Linked DNA regions of Siphonobacter curvatus. Each later gene encodes a partner of the first gene's protein in a complex. Links are inferred from orthologs where the notes say so. Each region holds a gene or a part of one and is shown on either strand. Other genes may lie near its edges. The genes, in order: C5O19_RS13890 and uvrB.

Region 1 (8,545 bases):
ACGTGGACTCCAAGCAATTTTCGGATGAACAGACGACGGAGGTGTTGCAAAAAGTCATTGAATTGAAGCGGACTGAACCCGAAAAATACATTTTACTGCTGGGCAATCACGACGTAGCTTATCTCCACTATCCACTATTTCCCTGCTCGAACTTCCGACCTAACATGCAGGCGTTATGGACGGGCATCTACCGAGAGCACGCCGATTGTTTTCAGGTGGCGTATCAGTTGGAAAACTATTTGTTTACGCACGCCGGCGTATCCAGCAGCTGGGCTCAGAAACACGGCATTCGGGGAAACGAGCTGGCGAATACGCTGAATACGCTACAGGAAACGCCTGCCGGAAGGGAAGTCTTATTCCAATGCGGATGGGTACGGGGCGGAAATCCCGGAGCGAAAGGCGGACCTGTTTGGGCAGATGAAACGGAAACAATCGAAGATTACCTGCCGGACTGGCATCAGGTGGTGGGTCATACACCGCAACCCTTCATTCGAACGGAAGGTGACGAAACGGCTTCGATTACGTACATCGATGTACTGGGGAAGCAAACAGATTTCTGGCAACGAACGTTTGCCTAATTAAAAAGGCCAGCTTTTCAGCTGGCCTTTTGCTCTACTTTATAACTTTAGTTTCGCTTTTATACTTTCGGGCAAGGCCGCTTTGGGGAGGATTACATTGATGGTATTCAGAGCAAAATACGGCTCCGATACGTAAATGTATCCCTTGTAAGGGCCGGCTTCTCCCCAGGAGTTTTTCACCAGAAAGAATTTCTTCCCGGACGTACTCGTACCCGTACCCGTAATCTGCATCAGGTGATCATCAACGGTAATCTGGTTATCAAAAAGTTGCTGACGCAGGGCTTGATCTACCTTTTTTTCCGCGGCATCGATCTGATCCGCTTTATCTACGGCTTCAATGGCGTACCCTTTACCTTGCTTGAAACCAGCGTTACTAATATCGGCATCCCACATTACCGTATAGCCCTGCTTGAGACTGGATTCGACCGCCTCCGTTAACTCCTCCAGGGGTAAATTCATGTAAGTCTGATTGGACCAGTTGTCGGGAATTTCCAACACAAAAGATTGATAAAAGGGATGATGCGTGAAGCTCGTCAGACTTACGTAATCTTCGGCTTTGAATTGTAACACCTGATCGGCAAACTGACGGGGTGTATAGGTTTTCCCTTGATATTCAAACGTTTCGGGTACGGGACCGAATTTCTCGTCAAGAATTTTGTTGAAACCTACTTCCCAATCGGATGAAAACGGTTTCTTCTTGAGTACTTCCTCCACATATGCTTTTAATTCTTTATCAAGTTTTCCGTGGTTATGCCCGCTTTCCCCTGACTTCAGTCCCGAATACACGGATTCAGGAACGGCACCGTATCGAGCAATCGCCTGGATAGCGTCGTGTCCCAGTCCACCCTCACCGAATTGAGCTTTTCCCTGCCGACGGATGTAATTACGAGCTTTTTCCAGATAGGTATTCCGGACGGTGTACATCTCCGACAAATCAATTTCACCCAGGCTTTTGCGGATGCATTCTGATTCCACCAGGGACGTAGTCGAAAAACACCAGCAAGTACCTGTTCCGCCCTGGTTCTTGACCGAGGTGACAGCGGCCTGTTGCGTGGTACGTAAGCCCAACTCAGGCGACTGAGCAAAGGCTCCCAATGAAGTCAGGGAAAGAAAGCCTAAACTAAATAAGGTTCTGGTATAGAGCGTCATGGATTGCATATACAATGATTTTGGTGGTAATTTCTGAATTTTTTATCAGTCAGGCAACCCCCAGCGTATATTCCGCATTTCGCTCTTTGTAAATCAGCCTGTATGACCTTATCTGCTCTACTTGATCGTTGCCGTGCCCAGGATGCCAAAGCTCAGCGTTTGCTCTATGAACGCTACGCCGGACGGCTGTTTCGGGTAGCTCAGCGGTACATGAAAGATCGAATGGAGGCCGAAGATCGGCTGGTATCGACGTTTCAGAAAATCTTTGTCCATCTCAAAAAAATGGAATACAAAGACGAAGCTAGCACCTGGCTCTGGATGAAGCGGATTCTGGTCAACGAATGTCTTATGGAGTTACGCCGATCGGCCAACTTTACAATGGTACCCGAGCAGGAAGCCGCCGAACAGTCCTTCGATTACAACATTATCGACGAAATAGCCGCCGAAACCATTCATACGCTGATTGCGGAATTACCGATCGGGTATCGCACCGTATTCAATCTAGTGGCTCTGGAAGGTTACTCCCACGCGGAAGTAGCCGAGCAATTGCAGATTTCGGAGGGCACCTCCAAGTCGCAGCTCAACAAAGCCCGTCAGTTATTACAGAAAAAACTACAAACCCTGGGGTATGCCGCACACATTCGATGAACACATCCGGCAACGTCTGGAAGCCCTGCCGGAAGAACCCTTTAACAGCGAAGACGTCTGGAAACGGATCGAACGACCGTCCAGGCCAAGCAGCCGTCGCTGGTCAATACCGCTGGGTGTGGGTACAGCGGCCGTGCTGGGCATCCTCGTGGGGTATTTCCTGCATCAGCCTGCTACTGAAGTCAGCAAGGGTACACCGCTGTTGAGTAAAGTTCCGGCCAGGTCGTCATCGGTAATCTTACGCTTGGTAAAAGATTCGGTCTTTGTGCAACAAAAGATTGTACTTCCCAAGAAAGCGATCCAGATGCTGGTCTCCGCTCCCGTAGAGCCGGTACTGGTAACCGATTCGTCCCTCCGGGCCATGCCTGCGGTTGCGATTCAACCCACCCCCATTCCGGAGCCTGTACCACCTGCTCACCCAGCCGAAGCGGAAACGTTCGAAGCGACTGTTACGCTGACCATTCCCGAAACCCAGGTCGTGCCTCTGCGGAAAAAGTCCATTCTGGCCCGTCTGTTCCGGGCGGACAAACGCCCGGATACGCGGCCCCGCTGGCAGGACTTTCAGGCTCCTACCTCCGTCGGAAAAGTAAAAACGGACTCCATCAAACACACTCCCTAAACAAACCCTCCCCTCGCTCATGAAAACACCATTTCTGACAATGGTACTGGCATTGCTATGCTCAGTCCCCAACTTGGCTGCCCCGGTAGATTCCATTTTAGTCCGGATTGGCCCCTCCTCGAAAGTACTTTTCTATGGCTCAAAAAAAGCCGATTTAAAAAAACTGGAAAATTACGACTGGAATACGATCCTCCGGGATTTGAACGCCCGACTGAGTGAGACTACAGCCACCGAACCCCGTCAGCACTACATGGATTTGACCGGAAAAAGTTATCTCAATGACAGTACCTTACGGAGTGCAAATGCCATGATAAAAGTGACGGAACTCGAAAGCGATAGACCTCTAACTAAACAAAAACTAAAGTCAGGCTGGCAGGATTTCCGTAACCGGGCTCAGTTAAACCTACTGTTAGGCTGGCCGACCCTTCTATCTCCTAGTTCCAACCCGCCCGACCTGTACCCTACCTGGCTGGATGGATACTACCTGAAAAGCTCAGCTTCCCGCAGATTTGCGGCTAACCTTATCGTTCCTTTTGTACTTCAACGGGTCAATCCAAGAACGAATCTATTTATTGATCTCGGAATTGAATTTTCATTAACTCGATTTAGAACCAGTCAGGATTTTTATTATCGATCTGGCGATTCTTTTGCTACACATCTTCCTCCAGGTTCTGCTGTTAATTACAATGAAACCATTGTTTACCTGGAAGGCTACGGCCGTTTCATCCATCAGCCTTTAATCAAGCGAACCTTCAATGCTACGTATCTGGATTTACTCGCCATTCCCAGCTTGCAATTTTATGATGATGCAGGCAGACGTACCTTTCAGCTAGGGCTTGGTGCCTTTGTAGGGCCACGTATCGGAACTAATATTCGTACGGTGGTCTTGGCAAATCAGGATCTTCGGGTAGCTTCCAAAGAAGCTCCTGAAGTTTCTCCCTATTCTCCCATCCAGGGAGGACTGATTCTTAAACTGGCGTATCGGGATTTTGCCCTGCTTACCCGATACCATGCCAACTCGCACGGAATTATTTACGGGTACAAGCCCAAACAGCTTTCCATTAATTTACAAATACCATTACTCTAGCTTAAACTTCCGTAGCCTCCAAATCTTTTGTATCTTTGATCTATGCTTTCAGGGAACGGACTTAGTTCGTTCCCTCTTTTTATCCAATTGCCATGTTCGAAGATATCACCAAAGGCCTCAACGAGCCCCAGGCTCAGGCCGTTCTGCATACCGAGGGGCCGTTAATGATCATCGCCGGAGCGGGCTCGGGCAAAACCCGCGTACTCACTCAGCGTACGGCTCACCTCATCCGAAAAGGCGTTGATCCCTTTTCCATCCTATTGCTGACGTTTACCAACAAAGCCGCCGGTGAAATGCGGGCTCGGATTGAAAAGGTCGTCGGTACCGATGCCCGGGGCATCTGGATGGGTACGTTTCACAGCGTCTTTGCCAAAATTCTCCGCTTTGAAGCCAAAGCGATGGGCTATACCTCCGACTTTTCGATTTACGATACGGACGATTCGAAGTCACTACTGAAAACGATCATCAAAGAACGCGGCCTCGACGATAAGATTTATAAGCCCAACGTCGTATTCAACCGAATTTCGGGGGCCAAAAACCGCTTGGTATCCGCTGAAGCGTACATAGCCGATCCCATCATTCAGGCCGATGACGCGGCGGCTCGCCTGCCCGAAATTGGTCGCCTGTACAAACTCTACGTAGATCGTTGCTTCAAGGCCAACGCCATGGATTTCGACGATCTGCTGTACAACACCAACGTACTATTCCGCGATTTCCCGGCCATCCTCAACAAGTACCAGCACCGGTACAAGTACGTCATGGTCGATGAGTTTCAGGATACGAACGTTTCGCAGTACCTCATTACGCGGAAACTGGCGGCCATTCACGAAAACATCTGCGTCGTGGGCGACGATGCCCAGTCGATCTACGCCTTCCGGGGAGCCAATATTCAGAATATCCTCAATTTCGAGAAAGACTACCCGGATCTGACCACGATTCGTCTGGAGCAGAATTACCGTTCGACAAAAGTGATCGTCGAAGCTGCCAACTCCGTCATTGCCCGAAACAAGCGTCAGTTACGTAAGGAAGTGTTCACGGAAAATGAAGGCGGTAACCTGATTGAAGTCATCAAGGCCGGATCAGACGTCGAAGAAGGCCGTTTGGTTTCTACTTCATTGTTCGAGGAAAAGCTGAATCATGGCCTGAGTAACAATGATTTTGCCATTCTGTACCGAACCAACTCGCAATCGCGGGCTTTTGAAGAATCGTTACGAAAGTTAAATATCAAGTACCGAATCGTGGGTGGACTTTCTTTTTACCAACGTCGGGAAATTAAGGACCTACTGGCCTACCTCCGATTCACACTCAATCAAAGTGACGAAGAGGCCTTCAAACGGATCATTAACTTACCCAAACGCGGCATTGGCGATCAGACCATTGCCAAGATTACGGTTACAGCCGCCGAGCAGGGCTTACCGCTTTGGGACATCGTCGCCAATATTCAGCAGTACAACGCGGGTCGTTCGGGTGTGGCCATCGAAGGCTTCTCCGATCTAATCAAGTCGTTTAAGCTACTCGTCGACACGAAAGATGCGTACGAAGTGGCCAGCCACGTCGCGAAAGCTTCGGGTGTACTCAAAGAACTTTACGACGACAAAACGGTAGAGGGCCTGAGCCGTTACGAAAACGTACAGGAATTGCTGAACTCCATCAAGCAGTTCGTGGATAATCCCGAAAACGAGGACAAATCGCTGGGGGCCTTTCTGCAAACGGTTTCGCTGCTCACCAATGCCGACCAGGAAGACGAAGACGGTGATAACGACCGTGTCACCCTGATGACCATTCACCAGGCGAAAGGACTAGAGTATAAAGTGGTTTACATCGTGGGCCTGGAAGAAGATTTATTCCCCAGTCAGATGATGTTACAGTCGAGTGAAGACTTGGAGGAGGAGCGACGGCTGTTTTACGTAGCCATTACCCGGGCCGAAAAACGTCTGTACCTCAGTTATGCGGAAACCCGCTACCAGTACGGTCGACTGAAACCCTGCGAACCCAGTCGGTTTATGGATGAAATTGACGAGAAATACGTTCGCGTCAGTCGCCAGGCCGCCCGCCGGATGTCGGAATCCCAGCGAAATACGGATCGTCCGACGCCAGCAGCGTTCTTACGGAATGTCGCCAATCGAGCTGCCCAAAACGGAGGTTCACAGGCTTCTAAAACCCCGCCTACTCGCTCGGGAGCTGCGTCTACGCACGTACCCAGCAGTGATTTCAAAGCTTCCGATCCCCGCAAGCTGGCTTCGGGTCAACGCGTGGAGCACCAGAAGTTTGGCTTTGGCGTTGTTAAACTCATTTCAACGGATCAAAACGGGGCAAAAGCCGTCATTCACTTTGATACACAGGGTGAAAAGACCCTGCTCCTGAGCTTTGCTAAACTGCGAATCATCGAATAAAAAAAAGCATGAACGGCCGCCACCGCTCATGCTTGAAAATCTTCCTTTTCTTACGATTAGGGATTTATAGAGGTCAATAGAAAAACGAGGTTTTTAGTTCATTTCTCAAGAAAATTTTGGCTCCGCTAGTGGGCTTCCTCTTTTCGTGCATTGGTTTTGGAAAATCCTGCTTGACATCCTTGGGTAAGGGTTCTTTCTGCTACAGTTTTATTCCAGGGAATCATTCATTTCCAGTAGGGGTTAGAGCAAAAATGACTGTACTCGTTCGGTCGGTAAAACTTGGTTTTTAGCATTAATTCATATCAAGATGGCTCTTCCCATTCGTATTGACGTCGTTTCTGACGTTGTGTGCCCCTGGTGTTATATTGGCAAACGCCGCCTGGAATCGGCACTGGCTGAACTCAGCACTGAGGTACAGGCAGACGTGGTCTATCACCCTTTCCAGCTTGACCCTACGGTACCCCGGCAGGGAAAATCCTTTGCCGAACACATGGCCAGTAAATTCGGTCCTGGTCGTAGTGAAAGCATGTTCCAGCACGTGGAGCAGGTGGCCAGTGAGGTAGGGCTTGACTTTGACTTCAACGAAATTCCCAAATCGATCAATACCTTCGATTTACACCGCCTTCTAACGGTTGCTTACGAAAAAGGACTACAGGCTGCCACGAAAGAAGCGTTACTGAAAGCGTACTTCGTAGATCGGATTGATTTAACGCAGGAAGCGGTATTACTCAACGTACTGGAATCAGCGGGTTGGGACAAGAAAGAAGCTCTTGAAGTTCTGAAATCCGAAGTAGCCAGCGATTCGGTACAGAGTGAAATGGAATACTTCAAGCAACTGGGTGTTTCGGGCGTACCGTTTTTCATTCTCAACAACAAGTACGCCTTGTCGGGAGCCCAACCCAAAGAAACGTTTATGCAGGCACTGCGGCAGGTGATTCAGGAAAGTCAGCCGCAAATCATTGCTGAGGGTGATAGCTGCGATACGACTACGGGCGAATGCTAATACGATTCCTTTGAATTGAAACTAAAAAAAGAGGTCGAATGATTCGACCTCTTTTTTTAGTTTCAATTCTTCCGAAAAACTTACTCGCCCTGTACGGCTGCGTTCGTCATGCCGGCCCGGTAGGGATATTCCTGCATTACTTTCGCAACGGTAGCCCGGATGAGTTCATCACGGTCTTTGCGGCGGGCGTTCAACTCACCTTTCGCCCAACCCTGCCATACCATCTCATTGGTTTTGGTATCCAGCAGACTAATAATCACCCGATTTTCTTCGTAGTTCCGGGAGCTGACGTTATTGTTAGGACCGTACCACCACCAGCCCCACATCGGACTTAAATTGTTCGATTGAATTTGCTGCAGGTTACGAGCGTCGGTGTCAAACCGGACCGTTAAATCGGCATTCTTCTCCACGCGGCGGTATCCGCGGGCACTCATCTCGGCGTCCAGGGCCTGCGTAATCCGTTTTTGCATCAACTGGCTTCCCATCACAGGGTCTGAATTACCGCCGGGCATCGGGGCAATCGCGTAAGTACGATAGCCACTGAAGTTCGCAGTACGATCATAATCCGAACGAACCGTAATCGAAGGGGCACAAGAGACCATAGTACCCACCAGTACTACGGCAGCTAGCATTTTTATGATTGATTTCATGGATTTAATAAAACAACTATAAGATTAAGAGACTCTCGTTAGCGGTACTGAATCCGTATCTTTTTACTCCTCAGATTCAATAGTACAACACATAAAAAACGACGGCTGTTCCCCGTAAATTGTTGGGAAACAGCCGTCGCTTGGCTTTTAAAGCTGATTTAAGATTTATTAACGAAAAGGGCCTTCGCCGCTCCTTTTAAGCGTTTTTCAGGGCCTGATCCAGGTCCGCAATCAGGTCATCGAGGTGCTCCAGACCGACCGAAACGCGTAGCAATCCGTCGGGCGTCGGACTATCCGGACCTTCGTAAATTTTACGGGGTTCGATGAGACTTTCCACACCTCCCAGACTCGTCGCCTGCGTGAACACCTTCAAAGCTCCGGCTACCTTTTTAGCACCCGGCAAACCGCCCCGTACTTC
Region 2 (8,499 bases), on another replicon or contig:
ACTGATGGATCGAGATTGAGCGTTGGAAAGGCGATACAGATTAGATAAACCGACGTCCAGACCATTCCAGGGTTTCGTTTGAGCCTGCGTCAGGATACAGGTCAGCCAGACCATTAGTACAAGCCAATACTTTTTCATAGTAAAGTAAGAAGAGGTTATAATCGAAAGGTCGTGAATCCTCCCCTTACTCGCAATGATGGATTACTGTAAGCAGCAAAAAGGCCTGCCGTGATTGCGGCAGGCCTTTTCTTTATTTTCCGAACTGGTACAGGGCTCGAATTCGTAAGCCTACGGGTGTCTGCTCCTTTCGATACGAACAATTTTCCAAGGATGGAGCCAGATACGCTTCCGTCTGTACGACCAGATGATTCCAGCGTTTTTCAATGCCTACGCCCACATTAACATTGTTTACTACGGGCTCCTTAGGCTTGAAATCGATCTGATTTTTCGCAAAAGGAAATTCGTTCTTGAATACATCAAATTGCAGTTGCTGCGTCACTTTCAGATCCAGCGTACTGCCGGCCATTGCCAGTAAAGTCCAATCCTGTTCCAGCGGAACCCGGTAATTCAGTTCAATAGGCATTCGTACGACCGAAGCCTGCGTTTGGATATTTTTGATTTTAAATAGCTGCGGCGGCAGGATGATCTTATGCTCTTTTCTGAAATTTCGGGGAGGCTGATTTTTTTTGTGATCCCATTCGAATTCATCCCGGTATCGGGGTCCTTCTACCGTTCCCCAGCTTAAGCCTAGTGAAAGGCCCCAGTGTTTGCCTACGATTACGCCCGCGGCCAGTGATTTCCCAAGAAAGTTCTTTTCTATGTCCACACCTGCACCAGCTCGCAAAGCTACCGTACTTTCTTGGGGAAGTCGTAGTTTGGGTGCTTTCGCTACCTTTTCCGTTTTCTCCGTAGTCGGTACGTAATTCGTCCATTTATAATTTTTCCTCGTTGCTACAGGCGAGTGCAACGGAGGTAAGGTAACGTCAAAGGTTAACCGGGGCCGCAGTCGGGCAGCTTCCACCAAATTTTGACGATTTTCAGCTATACTTTCAACGGGTTCTTTTGATCCTTTTTTCTCAGTACCCGTTAATTCATTTCCGTAATCACTTGGAAATGTTTCCCGAGTCGAGCTTCGTTTCGTTTTTCCGGACGAGTTTGGTGTACGAACAAAGGACGGATGCTCGATACCCAAGGTCATAACATCCGCACGAGCACCTTCTGTCTGGTTACGCAGAGGTTGGTTAGAACGGATGATTTTACCGGAAGCGGTACGCATCGACTCCGTAGTACGAACATCAGTGGCAACCGCTTCACGCTGCTGCCGGTTTTCTTTAAACGAAGTAGGATCTACATCGGTCGTTTCCTTTTCCTGCGATCCAGAAGCAGGCCGGGTTTGGGAATGAGTTATCGTAGCCTCATTTGTTTTCTTCGTAATGTTGGTTTTCACCTCATTTTCAGCGTAGTCAGAAACGGCTGGACCAGCAGGGGCGTTAGCAGAAGGTATAAATGAATCATAGGCTGGAGTCTGAACAGCCGCCGATTCTGACCGCTGCATTTCTTTCGTTTGTTGAACTTCTTTTCTTAACTCTGCTACCGTCTGGGTAAGCTTTTTATTTTCCTGATACTGAATGATATTGGTCACAATGAGCAGCGTAGCTACTAAACCAGAAGCTCCGTAGCCAATCCACTTAGCTCCGCTCCGGACCCACCACGAAGCAGGCATCTGTTGTTTGGTAAACGTCTGAAACTTCGCCCACTCCTGTTCCTGGAATGGCGGTTCGATTCCCTCCAACTTTCGTCGGATGGCTTCATTGAAACGATCCGTTTTCATTGTAAAGATGTATTTCCCCAATTTCGCTGAGCGACGTGGGGATACGATTCAATAACCAGTTGCTGAAGGATCACGCGAGCCCGGGCAAAATGCGAGCGTACGGTTCCTTCCTTTAAATTCAGTTGATCCGCGATTTCACGAAGCTGGTACCCATCCACCACGTGCATGAGAAAAATAGAGCGATAAATAGGTCTGAGTTGTTGAACCAGTTCTAAAATTTCCTCCGCCGCAATCTGTTCGACTACGTCATCATCCAGAGCCGGTTCCGGAAAAGATTCAAAGCCAATTTCGCTATGAAATTTCTGATGTTTTCGGAAATAGCTAATGGCCGAATTGACCATGATGGTCCGTAACCAGGCTTTGAAAGGCAATTGCAAATCGTAATGATGCAGGTTTTTGAAAACCTTGAAAAACCCTTCGTTTAAAATTTCCTCTGCTTCCTCTACGCTCGATGAGTACCGTAAACAAATGCTTTTGGCATAACTGAAATACTGTTGGAAAAGCACCCGCTGGGCCCGCTTGTCTTCTAACAAACAGGCCTGAATAACCCCTTCGAGGTCATCATCAGTGAAGGATGATTTTTTCCGGAAAAACAAAATCAGCTAATAGTTAAGGTTCTTCAATGGATCTGTACGCGAAGGATTGTCTGGCCGTTGCAACCAACCGATAAAATTCTCCTAAAAAATAATCTCGACTCTTTCCGCTCTACAAATTTTACTGATTTTCAATAAGCTACACTTAATGTATCCTTAAAATAACGTGATCCTTTTTCCTGACTGCAACGCAGTAGAGGCATTCGGCGTACTAAGTAGATATGGGAAGCATACCCACCCTAAAACTTACGGTATAGACCTGATTAGTAAAACGCTGGCTCTTGAGTAGTCATCAGTACCCGCTAATTTTCATCCAAACGCACACCTGTAGGGAAATGTTCTCACCCGAATCATCTAAGTCTAAACATAAATCTTTGATAGAATTAGACACGCCTCAAAGTCAGCATTCGCTGGGAGCGTGGATACTTGAAGCCTTAATTATTAGTATAAGCATTTTTATCGCCTATCTAGTATTCTAACAATCAATATCTTATACAAAGAAAAGCCCCTCGTTCCCAGAAGGATCGAGGGGTCCGTATAGTTAATGTGACTCCACCGCCTTGGTGTCACGTTACTGAATTTGTATCAACAATAAAGCTTCAGGTCGCCACCTCCGCCTTATTGTTGATACAAAGTTGAACGTTAACCACGACTAATTTTTATATCTTCGATGGATAGTAACATTTACAGTTTTTTTGGATATAATTAAACCTTTATCGGTATTAACTACTAATACCCTACGGTAAAGCGTTTTTGGGAAAACTGTTGGTTTTCAAGTTCATCCACAATTGCTACGGCTAAATCAGCCACTGTGATTCGGCTTTCTCCTTTTTCATCCGCAACGGGTATATCCAGTTCCGTGCGGTACTGACCCGTCCGTTCACCCGGAACCAGTTGAATAGCCGGACTTAGGAAAGTCCAGTCCAACGTTTCTTCTTTCTTAATGACATTCAGAAAATCGCGGGCAGCCGTTGCTCCTGCTTTCCAGTCCGCTGGAAACTGAGGCGTATCTACCAATTGCAGGCCCGGAGCGGCGTATAAACTTCCGGCTCCACCTACTACGAGTAAACGGGGTACACCCGCAGCTTTCGTACCGTCGAGAATGGCCTGTGATCCTTTCAGAAAGTCATCGTACAGATTAGGGTTTGTCCAACCCGCATTAAAGGCACTTACTACGGCGTCGGTTCCAGCCACAAGTTGCTGTACTTCCGCTGAATCCATTACATCCCCCGTCTTGAGGATGAGATCATCTGAAGTATTCGTAATTTTTTCGAGGTTACGAGCAATCGCCGTTACTTGGTGTCCCCGGTTCAAAGCTTCCGACAATACGGCTGTTCCGACAAAACCGCTTGCTCCAATCAGTGCAATTTTCATAGCAATTAGTTATTTTTGTTTCCTTAGTTACTTTTAATAACTCAAAAGTAAATCAAGGGTTTTTACGTAACAAGAAGGCATTTTTCAATAACTAAGGCACATGACAGTAACTATTGTTGATAGTCAGGCAACTCCTGTTCAGGAAAAGATAGAAAAAATTTTCAGCAAGACCGACGATTTAGGAGTATGCCCCGTTCGCGGTATTCTGGATCGCATTGGCGACAAGTGGTCTTACCTAACCATCATACACTTAGGCAATTCAGGTAAGCTCCGTTTTAATGAATTGAAAGCTCAGATTGGTGATATTTCGCAGCGAATGTTGACGGTTACGCTGCGAAGTCTGGAGGAAGATGGACTGGTTCAGCGTCATATCTACGCCGAAGTTCCGCCCCGGGTGGAATATCAGCTTACGGCTTTGGGCGAAAGCTTACTCCAACGCATGATTGATCTGGCCGAATGGGCCAATATGTATAAGGCAGAAATTGTAAAGGCCCGCAGTCGGTATTCGAAGAATTAGGGACTCATGTACAATAACGGCTCGGAAATCTTAAGACTTCCGAGCCGTTTCTCTTTTATGCATTGTATAAACTTACAACATCTTCTTCAAACTCATCATTTCATCCCGAAGTTTGGCAGCGTTGAGGAAGTCCAGCTCCTTGGCGGCCTGCTCCATTTCCTTTTGTACTTGCTTGATGCGTTCGTTGATGGCATCTTTGTCCATGTACGCCATGACCGGGTCAGCGGCCAGCGAAAGTTCCTGGGGTTCCACGTAGTATTTCTTCGTTGGTTTACCCATCACATCCGCCACGCTGGTTTGCTCCATGATGGCTTCTTTCGACTTACGAACGGTACGCGGCGTAATCCCGTGGTCGGCATTGTACTCCATTTGCAGGGCCCGTCGTCGCGACGTTTCATTGATGGCTTTTTCCATGGAACCCGTAATGCGATCAGCGTACATGAGCACCTTACCGCGGTCATTCCGGGCGGCCCGGCCAATGGTTTGGATCAGCGAACGAATGTCCCGTAAGAATCCTTCCTTGTCCGCATCCATAATGGCTACCAGCGATACTTCCGGTAAATCCAGCCCTTCCCGAAGTAAGTTTACTCCCACCAGTACGTCGAAGATTCCCAGTCGTAGCTCACGAAGAATTTCCACCCGCTCAAGGGTTTTAACTTCCGAGTGAATATACCGGCACCTTACGCCAACCCGATCCAGATATTTGGAAAGTTCTTCAGCCATCCGCTTCGTAAGCGTCGTAACCAGTACGCGTTCTTCCCGGCGAATACGGTCGTGGATTTCATCCAGCAAGTCGTCAATCTGATTGATACTGGGCCGTACTTCAATTTCAGGATCCAATAATCCCGTCGGCCGAATGATCTGCTCGACGACGACCCCTTCACTCCGCCGCAACTCATAATCAGCGGGCGTTGCAGATACATAAATCGTTTGCGGAGCCATACCTTCAAACTCCTGAAAAGTCAGCGGTCGGTTATCCAGCGCACTCGGCAACCGGAATCCGTAATCCACCAGGGCTTCTTTGCGGGAGCGGTCACCGCCCCACATCGCCCGAATCTGCGGTACGGTTACGTGACTTTCATCAATTACCATCAAATAATCTTCCGGGAAGAAGTCCAGCAAGCAGAAGGGTCGCTGGCCGGGCAGGCGGCGGTCGAAATACCGCGAGTAGTTCTCAATTCCCGAACAGTACCCCAGCTCCCGCATCATTTCCATGTCAAACTCCGTACGTTGCTTGATTCGGTCGGCTTCCTGCAAGCGAAATTCTTTCTCGAAGAATTTAATTTGCTCGACCATATCGTCCTGGATTTCGTGCATGGCCCGGGCCAGCGTGTCTTTTCCGGTTACGAACAGGTTGGCAGGAAAAATAGAAACCCGGTTCTCTTCCCCGATTTTCTTTCCGGTTTGCGGATTAATCCGGTGAATGGCTTCAATTTCATCCCCAAAGAACACAAAGCGGTATCCAAATTCCGCGTACGGAAGGTGTACATCTACCGTATCTCCTTTTACGCGGAAGGTTCCCCGGGTAAATTCAGCCTCCGTTCGTGAATACAGAATTTCTACCAGTCGGTACAGAAACTGATTTCGGGAATAGATTTCACCGACGCCCACCCGCATGATGCTTCTACGAAACTCATCGGGGTTTCCCATACCATAGATACAGGATACCGAAGCCACTACAATCACATCCCGTCGTCCGGACATCAGAGCCGAGGTTGCCGAAAGCCGTAGCTTATCGATCTCCTGGTTGATTGCCAGATCTTTTTCGATGTATGTATTGGTCGTAGCAATGTAGGCTTCGGGCTGGTAGTAGTCGTAATAACTAATGAAGTACTCGACAGCGTTATTTGGGAAGAATTGCTTGAACTCCCCATACAGCTGAGCCGCCAGCGTTTTATTGTGACTAAGAATTAAGGTAGGACGATTAATCTCCTTGATCACATTGGCTACCGTAAAGGTCTTTCCCGATCCCGTAACCCCGAGGAGTACCTGGGCCGGTTCATCCCGATGGATGCCTTCAATGAGTTGTTGAATGGCTTTGGGTTGGTCGCCCGTGGGCTGGTATTCAGAGGTTAATTCAAAATTCATGGCGTTCGGAGCGGCTTTGTTAAGCGAATGAACCGAAGGGACGTGGGTCCGTTTCGAATCAGTGAAACTACTAAAAAATGACCAGAAACCGAAGGTTGGGGCCATCCAGACAGTAACGTCTAAAAAATGCTTTCCATTCCAACGATTTTGAAATTTTTAGGGTCTTTCGCGTAGTTTCGACTCCTTTTATAACCTAGCCTACATCCATCATGTCTTATCTCTACCGAATCGTTTTTTTTTGTTGTTTTATTGCCTGCCTGTTTAGCTGCCAGGCGATCTACAATCACCGTTTGGGAGCCGGACTACATGCTCATGATCTAATTTATCAACCTAAGCCGCTGGCCTCACGGGACAGCGGTGTGAATACCGCAACCTATTTGGGCGGCGTAACACTTTGGGGAAAGGGATATCACGAAGGATTTAAGAATGGCCAGTCACAAGATCGTCATTGGCTAGGACTTTTGCAGGTTAGTAGGGCCCATAGCTGGAATGCAGCGACCATTTCCTATGGAGCTTTCGGATATTTGGGACAATATTATATCGGCAATAGCTCTTTCAGTGAATACCCCAAAGATTCCTTAGGTAATATCATTAATAAGCCGTTACCGAGTATTTATCGGGGTAACTATGGATTTTATGGATTTGGCTTTCGCGGCAGTGCTCAGTTAAATGCCATTTTAGGGCGAAATACAAATTGGCGGTTTTTAGGCGTTGAAATGGCGTATAGTCGTGAGTACGGAGAATTAACGAGAATCCGTCAACGCATCCCGAGAAAGACCGTTAACAACGGCTTAGGCAGAGAATATTCAGGCCATAGTACAGGGTATGATCGTTGGATTGTTGCCCGCCAACCTGCTCTTTTTACTATTGCGGCTACTACAGAAATGGTGTTTAACTCCGATCCAGCGAAAGATCGTTCGTTTAGTATGAAGTACAGCATCGGAACCTCCTCTGCTCCTTATGGCACCTCCCGGTGGTTTACCATTAGTCAGTTGGTTGCTGCGTATCAGTATTATCAGCATAACGTTTCTGTAACCCTCGGGTATTTTAATTCCAAACCCAATACCCATCTTTCCTATCATTACCGTTTAGGCTACAAGCAAAAAAAGAAAGCGAACCGGTACTAATCGGCTCGCTTTCTTTGGTACGGTTGCCTCGGTTTCACCCGGGGCTATCTACACTGAATTCCTTCAGGGTTTGATAATCCGAATTTAAACGTTATACTAATTCGTTCGTATTCAGATACTCAGCGATCTGAACAGCGTTCGTAGCCGCACCTTTCCGCAGGTTGTCAGCGACAATCCACAAGTTGAGCGTGTTGGGTTGCGACTCATCCCGACGGATACGACCCACGAAGGTATCGTCTTTTCCGTGAGCGGTGAGCGGCATAGGGTAAATCTGGTTTTTCGGATCGTCCTGTACGACTACGCCCGGAGCTTTTTCCAGGATAGCCCGTACTTCTTCCAGATCGAAATCGTTTTCGAACTCGATGTTTACGGCTTCCGAGTGACCGCCAATCGTAGGAATACGTACCGTCGTAGCCGTTACTGCGATGGAGTCGTCTCCCATGATTTTCTTGGTTTCATTTACCATCTTCATCTCTTCTTTCGTATAACCGTTATCCAGGAATACGTCGATGTGCGGCAGTACGTTCAGGTCGATGGGGTGCGGATATACTTTTTTCACGCTGTCATCGCCTTTACGCTCGGCAAACAACTGATCTACCGCAGCTTTACCCGTACCCGTAACAGACTGGTAGGTCGAAACGACTACTCGTTTGATTTTGTACTGCTGGTGCAGGGGGTTCAATACCACCACCATCTGAATCGTTGAGCAGTTGGGATTGGCAATGATTTTATCTTCTTTCGTCAGCGTGTGAGCGTTGATCTCCGGTACTACCAGTTTTTTGGTAGGGTCCATCCGCCAGGCTGAAGAGTTGTCAATAACGAAAATTCCAGCTTCGGCAAACTTGGGAGCCAGTTCCAATGACGTACTACCACCCGCCGAAAAAATAGCAATGGCAGGCTTGGCAGCGATGGCGTCCTCAAAACTTACTACGGTATATTCTTGTCCCTTGAAGGTCACCTTTTTACCAA

Evidence for each region.
Region 2: the proteins of C5O19_RS13890 (region 1) and uvrB are in contact, whole or in part, in a crystal structure (PDB 7EGT), measured with the Thermus thermophilus proteins. The link is inferred for Siphonobacter curvatus from one-to-one orthologs. Residues at the interface, in WP_096412145.1 of Thermus thermophilus: His654, Arg656, Phe657, Gln666, Asp668, Glu669, Lys680, Arg681, Leu682, Ser683, Lys685, Tyr686, Ala687; in WP_096411307.1 of Thermus thermophilus: Glu23, Leu25, Arg26, Asp27, Gly28, Glu29, Arg30, Phe31, Arg55, Glu326, Asp327, Phe328, Glu379, Ser382, Gln383, His398, Gly400, Arg401.

The regions. Positions count from the first base shown.
Region 1 is NZ_PTRA01000001.1:3,349,654-3,358,198, forward strand. The notes cover bases 3,840-6,823. They hold C5O19_RS13890 (ATP-dependent helicase), read left to right. Parts: upstream 3,840-4,173; coding sequence 4,174-6,474; downstream 6,475-6,823. Other genes in these bases: C5O19_RS13885 (hypothetical protein), read left to right, coding at 3,840-4,081; C5O19_RS13895 (DsbA family oxidoreductase), read left to right, coding at 6,782-6,823. Also shown: C5O19_RS13865 (metallophosphoesterase), read left to right, coding at 1-578; C5O19_RS13870 (C1 family peptidase), read right to left, coding at 618-1,727; C5O19_RS13875 (RNA polymerase sigma factor), read left to right, coding at 1,830-2,375; C5O19_RS13880 (hypothetical protein), read left to right, coding at 2,356-2,994; more of C5O19_RS13885, read left to right, coding at 3,014-3,839; more of C5O19_RS13895, read left to right, coding at 6,824-7,477; C5O19_RS13900 (DUF4136 domain-containing protein), read right to left, coding at 7,558-8,127; C5O19_RS13905 (trans-sulfuration enzyme family protein), read right to left, coding at 8,324-8,545. UniProt on the Escherichia coli protein: A helicase with DNA-dependent ATPase activity. Unwinds DNA duplexes with 3'-5' polarity. Translocates on single-stranded DNA with 3'-5' polarity. Initiates unwinding more efficiently from a nicked substrate than double-stranded DNA.
Region 2 is NZ_PTRA01000008.1:21,618-30,116, forward strand. What follows is about bases 3,896-6,833. They hold uvrB (excinuclease ABC subunit UvrB), read right to left. Parts: upstream 6,404-6,833; coding sequence 4,388-6,403; downstream 3,896-4,387. Other genes in these bases: C5O19_RS23745 (winged helix-turn-helix transcriptional regulator), read left to right, coding at 3,899-4,315; C5O19_RS23755 (hypothetical protein), read left to right, coding at 6,613-6,833. In the rest of the region: C5O19_RS23725 (glycoside hydrolase family 172 protein), read right to left, coding at 1-138; C5O19_RS23730 (hypothetical protein), read right to left, coding at 251-1,831; C5O19_RS23735 (RNA polymerase sigma factor), read right to left, coding at 1,828-2,427; C5O19_RS23740 (NAD(P)-dependent oxidoreductase), read right to left, coding at 3,154-3,798; more of C5O19_RS23755, read left to right, coding at 6,834-7,530; C5O19_RS23760 (aspartate-semialdehyde dehydrogenase), read right to left, coding at 7,622-8,499. UniProt on the Escherichia coli protein: The UvrABC repair system catalyzes the recognition and processing of DNA lesions. A damage recognition complex composed of 2 UvrA and 2 UvrB subunits scans DNA for abnormalities.